DNA from 3 places in the Rhodopseudomonas sp. G2_2311 genome. Region 2 is predicted to be linked to each of the others. Evidence: riboswitches for the same ligand, from Rfam matches in the RefSeq annotation. Region 2 holds a riboswitch; each other region holds the start of a gene.

Region 1 (5,677 bases), on a different contig from region 2:
GCTGAATGCTGCCGGGAATATGGATCGGCTCGCGATCGCAAGAGGTGAGATCGACCTTATGCGGCACGGCGTGCCCTCCGCGTCGTCGCGGCGCACGTTGCTACACACCTGATCTCATTTGAGCGATGAGCAGAAGCCGTCGTCGATAGGATCGTTGCGCCTACAGCCAATGGGTGCCTTACGGTGTGGGGAGGGGCGAGCTGACAAGCCGTCCACCGGGCTAAGGCTGGAGACACTCGCAACGTGCCTCGCTTGGACGCTGGAACCAATGTAGCCGCAGCGCATTATTTGTTCCGTTCACTAGTAGACAGAGGAACAGCCGTGATCGCCTCTTCTGAGCGACCGAACAACAACTTGTTGCGAGCACTGAGCCCGAGCGATTTCGAGCTGGTGCGTCCGCATCTGAGGTGCGAGACCCGGGCCGCCGGCGATCTGTTGTATCGCCCCGGCGATCACGTCGGCAGCGCGTTCTTCCCGTGCGGGCCGAGCCTCGTCTCCTATGAGGTGACCGACGGCGACGGCCGCGGCGTCGAGACGGTGCTGGTTGGGCGCGAAGGCGCGGTCGGCGGCATCGTCAGCTCCGGTTTCCTGCCGGCGTATTGCCTGATCGTCGTCAAGTTCGAGGGCCCGTTCGTCCGCATGCCGATCCTCAACATTCAGGCCGCCAAGGATCGGTCGCCGAGCTTCAAGGCCTTTTTCGCGCGTTACGCCGACTGTCTGATGGCGCAGATGTTTCAATCGACCGCGTGCAACGCGATCCATTCGATCGAGCAGCGCACCGCGAAGTGGATCGCGGCGGCGATGGACCGCACCGGCGACAGCATGGTGCCGCTCACCCATGAACAGCTCGCCGCGATGATGGGCGTCGGCCGCAGCTACACCAGCCGCGTGCTGCAGGCATTTCGCCAGGAGGGCATTCTCACGACGCGGCGCGGCGCCCTGATCGTCGACGATGCCGACAAGCTGCGGTCGCGGGCCTGCCGCTGCAATGATGCGGTGAAGGAGCACTTCGACGTGGTGCTGCGCGGGGTCTATCCCGAGCCGGACGACGCTGCCGCGTAGCTTTCGGAGAGCTTCAGCGCGCCGGTGCGCGCTTCAGGTGCAGGTAGCCGGGATCGAATTCGCCGATCTTGGCGAGCCCCTGCCAGTTGCGGATCGTCAGCACCCCATAGCGGAAGTCCATCGTCTTCGACGCCCGCAGCGACGAGATCGTGCGATTGACGGTGGCGATCGCCATGCCCAGCGTGTCGCCGAGTTGGGCGAGGCTGATCGGGAGCTGCATCGAGTTACCGTCGGTCAGCTTCGAGACCTCGGCACGGTAGAACAATTCGCAGAACAGATGCGCCATCCGCGCCTTCATCGTCCGGGCCGAATTGTTGGTGATCGCTTCGCGGAAAATCGCCGCGTCCACGAGGGTTTCGCGCCAGATCGCAAAGCCGAGACCGGGCCGGGCTTCGAACATCCGCAGGATCTCCCGATGCGGGATGATCGCCGTCACCGCGTGCCCAATCGCACACAGCGAATGATCCATCCGCTCCAAAAAAACCCCCTGCGCATCCGGCAGGTCGCCGACCATGTGAAACGACAGGAATTGGCGGCGGCCGTTTCGCTGCAAATGGTACCGTCCGACCATGCCTTCGACGACGAGTGCGGCGCCCTTCGGCGTTTCGCCTTGGCGGATCAGATCCTCGCTGCTCTCGAGCTCCCGCAGCGTAAAACTCAAATTGCGGATTGCGGTGAGGTCATCGGCCGACAGACGGGAATGCTCGCGCAGTTTGTCGATCAGGACGCGATGGACATCCTTCATGGTCCGCCTTTCAAGTTAGATCATCTGATAGGGTTGATGGAACTTGGGGGCTTCAACTCCGGGAGGCGGCAGAGGTTTCTATTTTTTCGGACGCCGGGCGGCAGCGGTCGTCGTCGCTTGCGAGGCATGGCTCTGACGTGCTCTGTCGGACGAATCATGACTGCGCGAGGATGACCGATGAACGACTTCAGCCGGCTCTGGCTGGTGCGGCATGCGCCGGTGGATGGGCCAAAGGGCGTGATTCACGCTCCCGACGCGCCGGTCGATCTCGGCGACACTGCGGTGCTCGCTGCGCTCGGCGAAAAACTGCCGCACGATGCGACGGTGGTCGCAAGCCCGAGCCGGCGTACGCGCGAGACCGCCGCAGCACTCCGCTTCGATGCGATGCTCGACCCCGATTTCCGCGAGCAGGATTTTGGCAGCTGGACCGGGCGCCGTCACGACGATCTGTCGCGCGAACTCGGCCCGGCCTACGATGCATTCTGGCAGGATGCGGCGCGCTTGGCGCCGCCGGGCGGCGAGAGCTTCGTCGATCAGATCGAACGGGTGCGGCGCGGTCTGGCGCGGCTGCCCGCTGGTGACGTCGTGCTGGTGGTACACTCCGGCACCATTCGCGCCGTACTGGCGATTGCCCTTAAGGCATCCCCCGAGGCTGCGCTCAGCTTTGTGATCGATCCGCTGTCGCTGACGCAGATCGACCGGCTGGGTTCGTCCGGCTGGCGGATCGTCTGGGTCAATCGCGTAGTCGGTTAGGCTGGCCGTTTAGAACGAAGCCTTTTTGCTTGCACAGGCTGCAGCCCCGTGCTCTGGTTTTGACGTCTTCGGTGCCTCGCGTGCGAGGTGAAACTGGGAATACGGTGCGGTGTTTTTCGCCAAATCCGTAGCTGCCCCCGCAACTGTAAGCGGATCTGTCCGGATCATATGCCACTGACGCCATCGGCGTCGGGAAGGCGATCCAGACGACATCCGTGAGCCAGGAGACCGGCCGAAGACGGAAGCATCTAACCGATCGACGGCGGGTCGAGAGCGGAGCAGCGATGACCGAATTCTCTTAGCAGGCAAAGCCGCGCGCGGCGCAGGAGCAGCGTCACGCGACGCTTGGCATCGCCTAGCACTCATCCCCCTTCAATCAGAATCAGCCACAGCGCCGCCGCGATCGAGCCGGCGGCCAATTGCTGCGGCGCGAGGGAACGGTCATGGAGCCGAAAGACACAACGACCAACGAAGCCTTCAAGGGCTTCACCAACGAGGCCTGCCCGTTTCTGCCGTGCCATCGCGGCGTCGAGCGGGAATTCAACTGCCTGTTCTGTTACTGCCCGCTGAGCGCCTATCAGTGCCCCGGCCCCTACAAGACCTTCGTCGATCGCAATGGGCTGACGCGCAAGGATTGTTCGGACTGCACCTTGCCGCACAACGGCTATCGGCGGTCGTGGAATTTCATCCAGCGCTGGTTGGAGCGGCCGGTGCCTTGGGACAGCCAGCCCCAGGATCCGCGCCGCCTCAAGCGTGAAGTCTCGGAAAGCGGCGACTGAACATTGCCGCCGCCTCCGCACCGCTGGATTGCAGCGGCAGCGGAGGCGCCGGCATTTTTCGCGTTAGAGCGAGCGGGCGATCAGCAGCTTCATCACCTCGTTGGTTCCGCCATAGATCTTCTGAATCCGCGAGTCGATGAACATCCGGCCGATTGGGTATTCCTGCATGTAGCCGTAGCCTCCGTGCAGTTGCAGGCACTCGTCCACGGTCTCGACCTGCTTCTGCGTCGTCCACCATTTCGCCATCGAGGCGGTGACGGCGTCGAGATTGCCGGCGATCAGCTGCACCAGACAGAAGTCGACGAACACCCGTGCGATGAAGGCTTCGGTCTTGCGTTCGGCGAGCGTGAAAGCTGTATTCTGGAATTCGATAATCGGCTGGCCGAACGCCTTGCGCTCCCGCGTATACTCCGAAGTCAGCGCGACCGCGCGCTCCATCGCCGCCACGGCGCCGATCGCGATGATCAGGCGCTCTTGCGGCAGCTGCTGCATCAGCTGCACGAAGCCTTTGCCCTCTTCGCCGCCGAGCAGGTTCTCCTTCGGCGTGCGGGCATTCTCGAAGAACAGCTCGGAGGTGTCGGAGGCGTGCAGGCCGATCTTGTCGAGGTTGCGGCCGCGCTTGAAGCCGGGGTTGTCCTTGGTCTCCAGCACGATCAGCGACAGCCCTTTGGCGCCGGCACCGCCGGTGCGGGCAACCACGATGATCAGGTCGCAGTTCTGGCCGTTGGTGATGAATGTCTTCTGGCCGTTGATGACGTAGTCGTCGCCGTCGAGCTTGGCGGTGGTGCGCACGCTCTGCAGGTCCGAGCCGGTGCCGGGCTCGGTCATCGCGATCGCGCCGATCAGCTCGCCGCGCGCCATGCCGGGCAGCCAACGCCGCTTCTGCTCTTCCGAGCCATAGTTGAGGATGTAGTGCGCCACGATGCCGCTCGACACGGTGACGCCGGACAGCGCGTCGGGGACGATCTTCTCCATGTCCTCATAGACCGCGGCATCATAGGCGAAGCTGGCGCCGAGCCCGCCATACTCTTCCGGAACGCTGGGCAACAGCGCCCCCATTTCGCCGAGCTTCAGCCAGGCCGAACGATCGACCATCTTCTGCTTGCGCCACTTGTCGCCATGGGGTGCGAGGTCCTTGGCGAGGAATTTGCGAAACTGGTCGCGGAACGTGTCCAGTTCTTCGGTCATCCAGGGCGATCGGTATTCCATGTTTCCTCACTCGAATGGGCGGCCGCTTGGCACGGCGCATCGCCCGCTGATCTAGGCCAGTTCGGCGGTGCAGGATAGACGTTGCGACCGCCGTATCTTGCGGCGTGTCGCTGCAGGCGGCTGCGCTGTTCGCAGCCGCAGCATGCGCGACGATGGAGGGCGCTCAGGTGGCGCTGTCGATCAGGCTTTCAAGCAGCCGCTTCAGCTCGGCGGTGGCCTTGTCGCCGTAGTTTTCGGCGATATGCGCCTCTTGGCTCAGCGCCAACGTATTGAGACGCTGGGTCAGAGCTTTGCCGCGGTCGGAGGTGTACATCAGCACCTTGCGGCGATCCTCCGGATCCTGGACGCGATACACCAGCGAATCCGAAACCATCCGATCGATCATCTTGGTCAGGGTCGGATGATTAAGCAGCACCGCCTCGGCGAGTTCGCCCATCGAATGGCCCTTGCCGTCGGACAGCACCTTGAGGATGCGCCATTGCTCGACCGGCACCCCTTCGCTGCGTAGCCGTGCTTCGAGCTGGCGGTTGATCTCCCGATTGGCCTGCGCCAGCAGATAGGCGAGGTGTTCGGTGATCGGCGGATTGCGGGTCGGCGATTTGGCCACGATGAGACTTTATCGTTCCGTCTGAGTGAATCGGATGCGCAGTTTGCTGCATCTATATGCACAGCAATCCTTGAAGATTCAATATTTTCGAATAGCATCGATCGTCGAACCCGGGGAGGGGACTTCGGCGGGATCACCCGCACCTGGCAGGAGAGGGCGTGCTTTCGGCTGTCGATCTCGGACATAGTGGCGCCTATGGAGTGCCGCCGCTCGGTCTTCTCGAGCGCGGCGCGCTTACCGACGCGCGTTGGGTGGAAGGGCCGGGAGACGGCGGCGGCGCGGCCTCGCGCCGCGCACGCAACAAGCTTCGCGTTGCGAATTTCGTCACCTTCCAGGGCTCGCCCGGGCTGTGGGGACCGGCCTCGACCAATGCGGCGCTGCTTGCGGCTGCGGAAATCAACAAGCGCGGCGGCATCCTGGGCCGCGAGGTCGAACTGGTGTTCAGCGATGCCGGGGGGCCGATCGAGGATGTCGCTCGGCGGGTTGCGCTGGCGGTCGACTACGACGACGTCGATATCGTGA
Region 2 (5,677 bases):
GCTGCGGCGGAATGCCGAGGCTGAACAGCAGCGCCGGGGTCTGGGTGAGCATGCGGGCGAACCGCGAGTGGAACAGCCGGTCGACGCGCTGCAGCGCCGCCTGCCGCTCCGGCGAGTCCGGCGCGCCCTTCAGCAGCACGTTGAGGTCGATCTTGGCGATCTTCGCCAGCAGATGCGCAAAGCCGATGAAGCGGCCGAGCGCACCGTGGCGATAGAACCCGTCGGTGAAGTAACGGTAGCGCGCCCGGCCGCGGAAGTCGCGCTCATCCCAAAAGCCGCGGGCATCGAGATCGAGCGCGGGGCGCAGCCGCCGGCGATACAGGTCGGCGTTACCGGCCGCGGTGCCCTCTCCGAAGAACTGCCAGAACGACGCGTAGTCCGGCAGCGCCCGCAGGCCGGCGAGCTTCAGCTTGAGCAGCGCCAGGTGTGCCTCGTTGAGATCGACCGCGAACACCTGCGCCGGCTTGGCGGTGAGGTAGGACAGCGCGTTGCAACCGCCCGACGAGATCGTCACGATGGTGGAGCCGATCGGCAATTGCAGAGCCGCGAGGTCAGCCTCGGGATCTTCCCAGATCTGGGTATAGACCAGGCGACGAAACCAGATCGAAAACAAAGCGTCCCACAGCGTCGACTCGCTGCGATCCTTGCTGTTGCGGACGGCGTCCGCGATCAGTTGCTGCGTGTTCATCAAATCCTCGACTCGGCAATCGATCCAAATTAGCTGCGCAACACTGCAGTTTTGCGACAGCAGGGAACTGATCAGTGCCGTCTCCCTTGTCATCACCCTGTCGCCTGAAATCGCGATGGAAGGCGGATGATGCCGAACCAGGGTGGCAGGCCATGACGACGCTCACTCGCACCGATCTTCCGCGCACCGAGCTGACGCACCACGAACTCACCGCCGATCCGGCGTGGCCGGTCGACGCGACCTCGCGGATGAATCGGATGTACCGCTATCAACGGCACATCTACGACCTGACCCGCCGGTACTATCTTCTCGGCCGCGATCAACTGATTACCGAGCTGCAGCCGAAGGCCGGCGAAACCGTGCTGGAAGTTGGCTGCGGCACCGGCCGCAACCTGATCCAGGCGGCGACGCGCTACCGCGAGGCGAAATTCTTCGGCCTCGACGTGTCGACCGAGATGCTGACCTCGGCGATCAGTTCGATCGAAGGCGCCGGGCTGATGTCGCGGGTCAAGGTTGCGCATGGCGACGCCACCGCCTTCACCGCCCAGGCGGTGTTCGGCCAGGCGGTCAGCTTCGACCACGTCATGATCTCCTACAGCCTGTCGATGATCCCGGACTGGACCGCGGTGATCGATCGCGCCGTCGCCAATCTGAAGCCCGGCGGCAAGCTGCACATCGTCGATTTCGGCGACCAGCGCGGCCTGCCTTCCGTGGCGCGCAACCTGCTGCGGCGCTGGCTGACGCTGTTCGACGTCACCCCGCGCGACAGCCTGGAGGCCGTGCTGATGCAGGTCGCGGCCCGCACCGGCGCCGGCCTGCGGTTCGAGCGGCCGTATCGCGGCTATGCGCAGCGCGCCGTGCTGACGCTGCCGCCGCGCAACAAGCCATGACCGGTTGGCTCGCGCTGTTTGCCGCGGGCCTGATGGAGATCGTCTGGGCGCTGGGGCTGAAGCATTCGGAAGGCTTCACCCGGTTCTGGCCCGCGGTCGTGACCTTGGCCGCGATCTTGGCCAGCTTCGGCCTGATGAGCATCGCGCTGAAATCGCTGCCGTTCGGCACCGTCTATGCGGTGTGGACCGGAATCGGCGCCGCCGGCAGCATCGTGGTCGGCATGGCGCTGTACGGTGAGCCGGCCAGCGGCGTGCGGGTGCTGTGCCTGTCGATGATCGTGGCCGGCATGATCGGGCTCAAGCTCAGCACGCCCGCCTGAACTGTCGGCCGCCCGACCAAGGCGGCGATTGACAAAGCAGGCCCGCTTCCATTTGATCGCGCCCGTTCAGGTGTGCCGGGAATCGTCCGGCACAGGGAAGCCGGTGCGGGCCCAAGCTTATGGCCGCAAACCCAAATCCGGCGCTGCGCCCGCAACTGTGAGCGGCGAGCGATCCTTCAATCAGCCACTGGGCGGCACTTGCCCGGGAAGGCGAAGGATCGCGACGACCCGTGAGCCAGGAGACCGGCCTGAGCACGTCATCTTCCACCGTGCGGCGCGCGCGGCTGGAGCGGTCCGCCGCACAGGTGACAGGATGCTGCTCACCGGCCGGAGACCGCCATGACCGATCTCGTTCTGCCCGCTTCTTCCGATGGATTCCGCTTCCGCCTGATCGCCGTGCTCGGCGGACTGGTGCTGGCCAATATCGCCGCCTGGGCCTGGGCGCTGACCGCCTTCGCGGGCGAGCCGGTGCTGATCGGCACCGCGGTGCTTGCCTATAGCCTCGGCCTCCGCCACGCCCTCGATGCCGACCATATCGCGGCGATCGACAACGTCACCCGTAAGCTGATGCAGGAGGGCAAGCGGCCGGTCGCGGTCGGGCTGTTCTTCGCACTCGGCCATTCCACCGTGGTGCTGGTGGCGTCGCTGGCAATCGCGATCGCGGCCAATTCGCTGACCGAGCGATTCTCGGGCTATCGGGAAATCGGCGGGGTGATCGGCACCTCGGCGTCGGCGCTGTTTCTGTTCGCGATCGCCATCGCCAATCTGTCGGTGCTGAGCGGCGTGTATCGCGCGTTCAAGAAGGCCAAGGCCGGCGAGATCGTGCACGACGACGATATCAACGAACTGCTGCAGCAGCGCGGCTGGCTGGCGCGGCTGTTCCGGCCGCTGTTCCGCTTCGTCTCCAAGAGCTGGCAGCTGTTTCCGATCGGGCTTTTGTTCGCGCTCGGCTTCGAGACCGCCAGCGAGATCAGCCTGTTCGGATTGGCCGCCAACGCCTCCGGCAACATTTCGCACTGGTCGATCCTGGTGTTCCCGGCGCTGTTCGCCGCCGGCATGACCCTGGTCGACACCCTCGACGGCGTGCTGATGCTCGGCGCCTATGGCTGGGCGTATCGCAACCCGATCCGCAAGCTGTACTACAACATGACCATCACCACCGTGTCGGTGCTGGTGGCGCTGCTGATCGGCGGCATCGAGACGCTCGGGCTGCTCGCCGGGCGCTTCCATCTCGAAGGCGCGTTCTGGGAGTGGATCGAAGAGCTCAACTCCAATTTCGGCGCGCTCGGCTACGGCATCGTGGCGCTGTTCGTGGCGAGCTGGATCGTCTCCACCATCATCTATCGCCTCAACGGCTATCACCGGCTCGACCAGGCCGCCGCGACCGTGCAGAAATGAGCGCGGTATGACCCGACGTTCCGGACCGAATTCGCGCGCAGCGGCCGTTACCGCTGCGCTCGCGGTGCTCGTGGCCCTGCTGGCGATCGGATCGCTCGCGGTGGGACCGGTCAAGCTGTCGCCGCTCACCGTGGTGCAGGCGCTGGTCGGGCTCGGCGGCGAGGTGCAGCAGATCATCGTGCAAGAGATCCGGCTGCCGCGCACCATCCTGGCGCTGGCGATCGGCGGCATTCTGGGCCTGTCCGGCGCGGCGCTGCAGGGCCTGCTGCGTAACCCGCTGGCGTCGCCGTCGCTGTTCGGCGCGCCGCAATCGGCCGCGTTCGGCGCGGTGCTGATCATCTCGCTCGGGCTCGCCGACGTCCGCTCGTTCGCGCTGCCGGTGGCGGCGATCACGATGGCGTTCGTCTCGGTGTTCGTGCTGCTGGCAATCGCCGGGCGCAACGCCAGCCTGTTGCTGCTGATCCTCGCTGGGCTGGCGATCTCCGCCCTCGCCGGCGCCGCCACCGCGCTGGTGATGAACCTGTCGGCCAATCCGTTCGCCAGCCTGGAAATCGCATTCTGGCTGCTCGGTTCGCTGGAAGATCGCAGCTTCCGCCACGTCGTCTTGGCGCTGCCGTTCATTGTCGCCGGCGGCGTACTGCTGTTCAGCCAGCGCGCCGCGTTCCGCGCCCTCAGTCTCGGCGAAGAGACCGCGCAGAGCCTCGGCATCAATGTCGGCCGGCTGCGACTGATCGTGATCGCCGGCACCGCGCTCGGCGTCGGTGGCGCCGTCTCGGTGTCGGGCACGATCGGATTCATCGGCCTTGTCGCGCCGCATCTGGTGCGCCCCTTGATCGGCCACGATCCCGCCCGCGTGCTGCTGCCGAGCGCGCTTGCCGGCGCGGCGCTGCTGCTCGCCGCCGACATCGCGGTGCGGCTGATCCCGGCCAGCACCGACATCAAGGTCGGGGTACTGACCTCGATCATCGGCGTGCCGTTCTTCCTGTATCTGATCGTGCGCGAACGCCGCGCGCTGGGTGGAGGCGTCGCATGAGTGCCGCCTTTCTCACCGCGCGCGACCTCGCCGTCTCGCTCTCCGGCCGCGAAGTGCTGCGTGGAGTGTCGCTGTCACTGACGCGCGGGCATCTGGTCGCACTGGTCGGCCCGAACGGCGCCGGCAAGACCACGCTGCTGCGCGCCCTCGCCGGCCTGGTCGAGGCGCAAGGCGAAATCACCATCGGCGGCGAGGCGCTGGCGACGATGCCGCTACGCGAGCGCGCCAAGCGTTTCGGCTATCTGCCGCAGGGCCATCTGGTGCATTGGCCGCTACCGGTGCGCGACGTCGTCGCGCTCGGCCGGTTTCCGCACGGCGCCACCGATCCGGCCTGGCTGTCGCCGCATGACGCCGAGGCGGTGGCGTGGGCGATGGCGGAGACCGACGTCATGCAGTTCGCGGACCGCATTGTCACCGAACTGTCCGGCGGCGAACGCAGCCGCGTCGCGCTCGCCCGGGTGCTGGCGGTCGAGGCGCCGGTGGTGCTCGCCGACGAGCCGACCGCCTCGCTCGACCCGCGCTATCAGCTCGACGTGATGCAGACCTTGCGAACCACCGCCGACGCCGGCACGCTGGTGATCGTCGTCACCCACGATCTCGGCCTCGCTGCGCGCTTTGCCGATACCGTGCTGGTGATGGCGAGCGGCCGGCTCGCCGCCCATGGCGCGCCGAGCGAAGCCTTGTCGGACGAGATCATGCAACAGGTGTTTCGCGTCAGCGCCTACCGGGCACAGTATCAGGACACTGGCGTGATCCTGCCGTGGTCCGGAACCTGACGGTGCCGCCGCTACAGCGGTGCGGCGAGCGCGGCAGCGAGCCGATCGAGCCCGGCGGTATCGGCGGGCAGGCCGAACCTGAGCAGATCGTCCGCCCAGTCGAACCTTCGACACCAGATCCGCTGCTTCGCCAAAACCTCATGCAACCGATGCGCCTCGGGGTGACGCGCCAGCCGGAACAGCGGCGTGCCGCCGACGGTGTCGAGGCCGGCGCCGCGCAGCACCTCGTCGAGCCGCGCCGCCTGTTCGCGCAACTCGTCGCGCGTCTCGATCGCCCAGGCCTGATCGCGCAGCGCCGCAGCGCCGATCCGCAGCGCCGGCCCGGAGCAATTCCACGGCCCGAGCGCGAGCGCAATCCGCCTCGCAATTACCTCACCCGCGATCGCAAACCCGAGACGCACGCCGGCAAGGCCGTAGAACTTGCCGAACGAGCGCAGCACAACGATCGGCAGCTCGGGCGTCAGCACGGCCGCAGTGAAAGACGGATCGACATCGGCAAAGGCTTCGTCGATCACCAGCCAACCGCCACGCCGGCGCAGCTGTGCGGCGGCACGGCGCAAGGTCTCGGGTTC
Region 3 (5,677 bases), on a different contig from region 2:
GCTTCGCGCGCCTGACGACGCTGGACATCGCCCTAGAACTTCACGTTGTAGGAGAGTTCAGCAGTGCGCGGCATGCCGAGGATCCACTGCGACGTGCCGCCGGAAGTCGCATAGACGGTGTCGAACAGATTATAGACCCGCAGTGCCAGCGTCTGCCGGGCGTCCGGCTTCCACATCAGCCCGGCATTGACGACGTTATAGGCCGGCCGCACCAGCGTATTGGCGTCGTCGGCCCAGGTGTCGCCGACGAGCTGGATGCCGGCATTGGCCGACCAGCCCGGCGCGAACGCCCAGGTCGCCCAGATGTTGCTGACGATCTGCGGCACGTTGTTGGGGACGTTGCCGGCGTAGTTCACCGCCCGGCCGCCGACCACCTGGGTGAAGTCGTCGTATTTGGCCCGCAGCCAGGCGACGTTGGCGTCGAGCCGGATGGTTTCGGTGACCTTGAGGCCGGCCGAGGCTTCGATGCCGCGCGACGATTGCTGGCCGATCTGCAGCGGATTGGTGTTGGCGGGGTTCTGAGGATCGCGCGCCAGCAGGTTGTTCTTGACGATGTGATACGCCGCCAGGGTCCATTCCGCGCGACCGCCGGCGAGCTGCTGCTTGATGCCGACCTCCACCTGCTTGCCGGTCGAGAGCGAGAAGTCGCGGTTAACGCCTGTCATGGTGATCAGGTTGGTGACCGGATCGACCGCGGTCGAATACTGACCGTAGATCGAGAGGTTCTCGATCGGATTGTACACCGCGCCGACCCGCCAGCTCGGCGCCGAGTAGGTCTTCTCGAAACTGTTCGAAGGCGAGAGGAAATCGGTGCGCTGCACCGTCGGATTGTCGGAGCGGATGCCGCCGATCAACGAAAGCTGGTCAGTCAGGCTGAGCCGGTTCTCGGCGAACACGCCATATTGCGTCGTCAGCGTATGGAAGCTCGGCCGCGTCGGGCTCACCGGCAGGAAAGTGCCTGGATCGAAATTGTACGTGGGCACCGAGGAAGTGCCGGCGTAAGGCGAGTTGTTGGTGTGGGTGAAGGCGATGCGGTTGACGTCGAAACCGGCGACGAATTCGTTGGCGAGGCCGAAGACATGGCCCTTGAAGGTGGTGTCGAAGCGGTTGCCGATCTGCTCCTGGTCGTGAAAGATCTCGATATAGGAGCTGCGGTTGATATTTCCGGTGGTCGGGCTGAACGCGTAGCTCTCGACGTCCTTCCAGTGCCGGTGCGTGCTGAGATAGTAGGTGACGTTCTTCACCGAGACGCCTTCGGCAACGTCCCACTCGGTCTTGAGCTGGGTCCAGTTGTCGCGATAGCGGATCGAGGCATCGCCGACATTGTAGTTCTGGAAGCGCAGCGACTCGTCGAGCCGGCCGTTCACCAAAGGCGTGCCGAAATAGCGCGACGGGCTGCGGTCGGCGTAGTCTTCGCTCAGCGTGAAGGCGAGATTGTCGGCGGCCTGCACCCGCACCGAGCCGGACACCGCGACGTTCGATGTCTTGTCACGGTCGACCCAGCCGTCCGACATGTTGCCGATCGCCGCCAGCCGATAGCTGACATTGGGATTGATCGGGCCGCCCGAGTCGACCGCGAGGCGCCGGGTCAGGTTGGTGTCGAGCGAGATCTCCGCCTCGTTGCGCGCCACATCGAGCGGCTTCTTGGAGATCACGTTGATGGCGCCGCCGATCGCGCCTTCGCCATACATCACCGAGGCCGGGCCGCGCAGCACTTCGATGCTCTGCGCCGTCCAAGTATCGAACGGGAACGTCATGGTGCCGGAGCCGACATACAGCCGGGTGCCGTCGTAGAGCGACATCACCGTGCCGTTGCCGGTGAAGCCGCGCGTGGTGAAGGCGAGGCCGCCATTTCCCGGACGCGGGCTCGCGGTGAACCCGGTGGCGTTCTGCGTCACCGCGTCGATCACGTTGTGCTGGCCGCGCTCGGCGATGGTTTCGGCGCGAATCACTTCGACGCTGGCCGGTGTTTGCAGCGGCGTCAGGCCGAGTCGGCTGCCGGTCGACGACGGGGTGCCGAGGTTGAAGGTGGGGGCGGTCGACGCGGTCGTCGTCGGCTGAGTGGGCGCGGGGGCCGGCGTTGCGACCGGACGCGCGGCAGCGCGGCGCTGGCGCGACGATCCGGCATTGGCCGTCGCGCGCGGCTTGGCGGCACGTACGGTCTGGCCCTCGACCACGATCGGGTCGAGACCGCGCGGATTGGCCGAGGCGGTTTGCGCAAGGCCGTCGACCGGCCAGAGCAGAGGGACGAGGGCGACAGAGGACAGCAGGCGACGATTGCGCCCGAGAGGCAGAACGGCGGGAGTCATTTTCTTGGCTCGCGGCTAACGTGGCACGTCACCGCGAAACAGGTCTGCCGCAGCCTTCTTGTGGGCTACGGTTCGACACGCACCAGGACACCCCGCCCGATGTGCTCGCGTGTGACCACGACTGACGGCAGGTCTCCTGGCTCGCGGGTCGTTGCCGTTCACCGCCTTCCCAGGACGAAAGCCCAGTGGCGTGTGGCGAATGGCTCGCCGCTTACAGTTGCGGGGGCAGCCGCGGAATAGAGCCCGAAGACCCGCACCGCGTTCCCTATTGATCCCTTTCGGGAACCGTCGCTGGTCACGGTATTGGACATACGGCAGCGGTGTCAACGAACCGAACGGAAAAAATCCAGTCAGTCCAAGGGGCAGCGGCTGCACTATGAAATTACCTATCGCAGCGACGATGAATGTAATGTTATAACATCACATCACTAGGTCAAGCAGTCTGAGGAACAATGCCGGAGGCGCTCCGGGGCACGTTCCGGCGGCCACCGCGCCGAAGCGGGTCTGTCCATCCGCAACCGTCATTGTTATTTCGCGATTTCTGCGTATATTGCGTCGCAACGCGTGCTGGTGCCCGGTCCTATTCGGCCGGGCCTGTTTTTTGCGATTTCAGATTGCGATTGCCCGGCGCGTTTCAGACATAGGCTGGCTTCGGCGCGCCCTTCGGCGCATCCCGCGGTGTGCCTATGATCTCGCTGATCAGGCAACGCCCGCAGGACCGACAGAAGAGCCATGACCCTCCGTAACATCGCCATTATCGCCCACGTCGACCACGGCAAGACTACTCTTGTCGACAAACTGCTGCAGCAGTCCGGCACCTATCGCGACAACCAGCGCCAGGTCGAACGGGCGATGGACTCCAACGATCTCGAACGCGAGCGTGGCATCACCATTCTGGCGAAGTGTACGTCGGTGGTCTGGGGCGACACCCACATCAACATCGTCGACACACCCGGCCACGCCGACTTCGGCGGCGAAGTCGAGCGCATCCTGTCGATGGTCGACGGCGTGATCGTGCTGGTCGACGCTGCCGAGGGCCCGATGCCGCAGACCAAGTTCGTGGTCGGCAAGGCGCTGAAGCTCGGCCTTAAGCCGATCGTGGCGATCAACAAGGTCGACCGCTCCGACGCCCGCGTTACCGAAGTGGTCAACGAGGTGTTCGACCTGTTCGCCGCACTCGACGCCACCGACGAGCAGCTCGACTTCCCGATCCTGTACGGCTCCGGCAAGAACGGCTGGATGTCGGACAAGCCGGACGGCGATCCGAGCGAAGGCATGAAGCCGCTGTTCGAGCTGGTGCTCAAGCACGTTCATCCGCCGGTGGTGGAAGAAGGTCCGTTCCGCCTGCTCGGCACCATCCTCGAAGCCAATCCCTATCTCGGCCGCATCATCACCGGCCGCATCGCTTCGGGTACGGTGAAGCCGAACCAGGCCGTCAAAGTGCTGTCGCGCGACGGCAAGCTGGTCGAGCAGGGCCGCATCAGCAAGATCCTCGCCTTCCGCGGCCTCGAGCGCGTGCCGCTCGATATCGCCGAAGCCGGTGACATCGTGGCGATCGCCGGCCTGACCAAGGGCACCGTCGCCGACACCTTCTGCGATCCGGCGGTCGATACCCCGATCCAGGCGCAGGCGATCGATCCGCCGACGGTGTCGATGTCGTTCATCGTCAACAACTCGCCGCTCGCCGGCACTGAAGGCGACAAGGTGACGAGCCGCCTGATCCGCGACCGCCTGCTCCGCGAGGCCGAGGGCAACGTCGCGCTGCGCGTCGTCGAATCCGCCGACAAGGACGCGATGGAAGTGTCGGGCCGCGGCGAATTGCAGCTCGCGATCCTGATCGAGAACATGCGCCGTGAAGGTTTCGAACTCAGCGTGTCGCGTCCGCGCGTCGTGCTGACCCGCGACGAGAACGGCCAGCTGCTCGAGCCGGTCGAGGAAGTCGTGATCGACGTCGACGAGGAGTTCTCCGGCGTCGTCGTGCAGAAGATGAGCGAACGCAAGGCCGAGATGATCGAGATGCGGCCCTCGGGCGGCAATCGTCTGCGGCTGGTGTTCTACGCGCCGACCCGCGGCCTGATCGGCTACCAGGGCGAACTGATGACCGATACCAAGGGCACGGCCATCATGAACCGGCTGTTCCACAACTACCTGCCGTATCGCGGCGAGATCCAGGGCCGCCGCAACGGCGTGCTGATCTCCAACGATCAGGGTGAAGCGGTCGCCTACGCGATGTTCAAGCTGGAAGATCGCGGCCCGATGATGATCGAGCCGGGCTGGAAGGTCTACAAGGGCATGATCGTCGGTGAGCACACCCGCGACAACGACCTCGAGATCAACGTCCTCAAGGGCAAGCAGCTCACCAACATCCGCACCACCTCGAAGGACGAAGCGGTGCGTCTGACGCCGCCGATCCGGATGACGCTGGAAAAGGCGCTGGCCTATATCGAAGACGACGAGCTGGTCGAGATCACCCCGAAGTCGATCCGGCTGCGCAAGCGCCTGCTCGACCCCAACGAGCGCAAGCGCGCCGAGAAGAGCAAGCAGGCGGTCGCCTGATCCCTTTCCGTCATTGCGAGCGAAGCGAAGCAATCCAGGTCCGCACCGAGCCGTAGATTGCTTCGTCGCTTCGCTCCTCGCAATGACGGTGAGAGGTCGGTGATCGATCCGAACGCCGGAACTTGACACCCTTTTGATACCCGATGCCCGGCCTTCGTGCCGGGCATCGTCGTTTCGAGGCCCCTGACATCGAACCGCCGTCAGCGCCGTGGTAGGATCGCGCATGTCGTCATCCAGCTTTCCGTCCTCGGTCGACATCGCGATCATCGGCGCCGGTGCGTCCGGCCTCGGTGCCGCGCGCACGCTGGAGGGGACGGGTCTGTCGGTGATCGTGCTGGAAGCGCGGAATCGGATCGGCGGCCGGGCCTGGACCCGGATGGTGACGCCGGAGATCGCATTCGACGTCGGCTGCGGCTGGCTGCATTCGGCCGACGAGAACTCATTCGTCGGCATCGCCGAGCAGCTCGGCATCGGCATCGACAAGACGCACCCGCCGTGGGGCGAGGCGAGCTTTGGCGATGTGTTTCCCAAGCGCGACCGCGCCGCCTTCGGCAAGGCGCTCGACGCGTTCTACGAGCGGGTCTGGCGCGCGGCGAAACACAAGACTGATGTGGCTGCCGCGACGTTGCTCGAGCCGGGCAACCGCTGGAATCCGATGATCGATGCGGTGTCGACCTACGTCAACGGCGCCGAGCTTGATCGCATCTCGGTGCATGATCTCGAATCCTATCGCGACACCGGCATCAATTGGCGGGTTCGCGAAGGCTACGGCAGCTTGATCGCAGCTTACGGTGCGCCCTGCCCGGTGGTGC

The links. Region 2 has a riboswitch for cobalamin ahead of VRZ08_RS04625 (HoxN/HupN/NixA family nickel/cobalt transporter). Riboswitches for the same ligand answer to the same signal wherever they lie in the genome.
Region 1: another riboswitch for cobalamin. It lies ahead of VRZ08_RS18795 (cysteine-rich small domain-containing protein); the one in region 2 lies ahead of VRZ08_RS04625 (HoxN/HupN/NixA family nickel/cobalt transporter).
Region 3: another riboswitch for cobalamin. It lies ahead of VRZ08_RS11025 (TonB-dependent receptor); the one in region 2 lies ahead of VRZ08_RS04625 (HoxN/HupN/NixA family nickel/cobalt transporter).

The regions. Positions count from the first base shown of each region.
Region 1 is NZ_JAZDRK010000016.1:59,862-65,538, reverse strand. It holds gene VRZ08_RS18815 (HWE histidine kinase domain-containing protein) at 1-67, opposite strand, end outside; gene VRZ08_RS18810 (Crp/Fnr family transcriptional regulator) at 322-1,062, shown strand; gene VRZ08_RS18805 (Crp/Fnr family transcriptional regulator) at 1,076-1,807, opposite strand; gene VRZ08_RS18800 (histidine phosphatase family protein) at 1,985-2,560, shown strand; cobalamin riboswitch at 2,613-2,812, shown strand; gene VRZ08_RS18795 (cysteine-rich small domain-containing protein) at 3,004-3,339, shown strand; gene VRZ08_RS18790 (acyl-CoA dehydrogenase family protein) at 3,403-4,548, opposite strand; gene VRZ08_RS18785 (MarR family winged helix-turn-helix transcriptional regulator) at 4,712-5,155, opposite strand; gene VRZ08_RS18780 (substrate-binding domain-containing protein) at 5,314-5,677, shown strand, end outside.
Region 2 is NZ_JAZDRK010000002.1:356,977-362,653, reverse strand. It holds gene VRZ08_RS04640 (DUF3419 family protein) at 1-688, opposite strand, end outside; gene VRZ08_RS04635 (class I SAM-dependent methyltransferase) at 841-1,578, shown strand; gene VRZ08_RS04630 (DMT family transporter) at 1,575-1,898, shown strand; cobalamin riboswitch at 1,950-2,165, shown strand; gene VRZ08_RS04625 (HoxN/HupN/NixA family nickel/cobalt transporter) at 2,238-3,296, shown strand; gene VRZ08_RS04620 (FecCD family ABC transporter permease) at 3,304-4,329, shown strand; gene VRZ08_RS04615 (ABC transporter ATP-binding protein) at 4,326-5,105, shown strand; gene cobD (threonine-phosphate decarboxylase CobD) at 5,117-5,677, opposite strand, start outside.
Region 3 is NZ_JAZDRK010000006.1:3,650-9,326, reverse strand. It holds gene VRZ08_RS11030 (PepSY domain-containing protein) at 1-28, opposite strand, end outside; gene VRZ08_RS11025 (TonB-dependent receptor) at 33-2,309, opposite strand; cobalamin riboswitch at 2,418-2,614, opposite strand; gene typA (translational GTPase TypA) at 3,042-4,865, shown strand; gene VRZ08_RS11015 (flavin monoamine oxidase family protein) at 5,089-5,677, shown strand, end outside.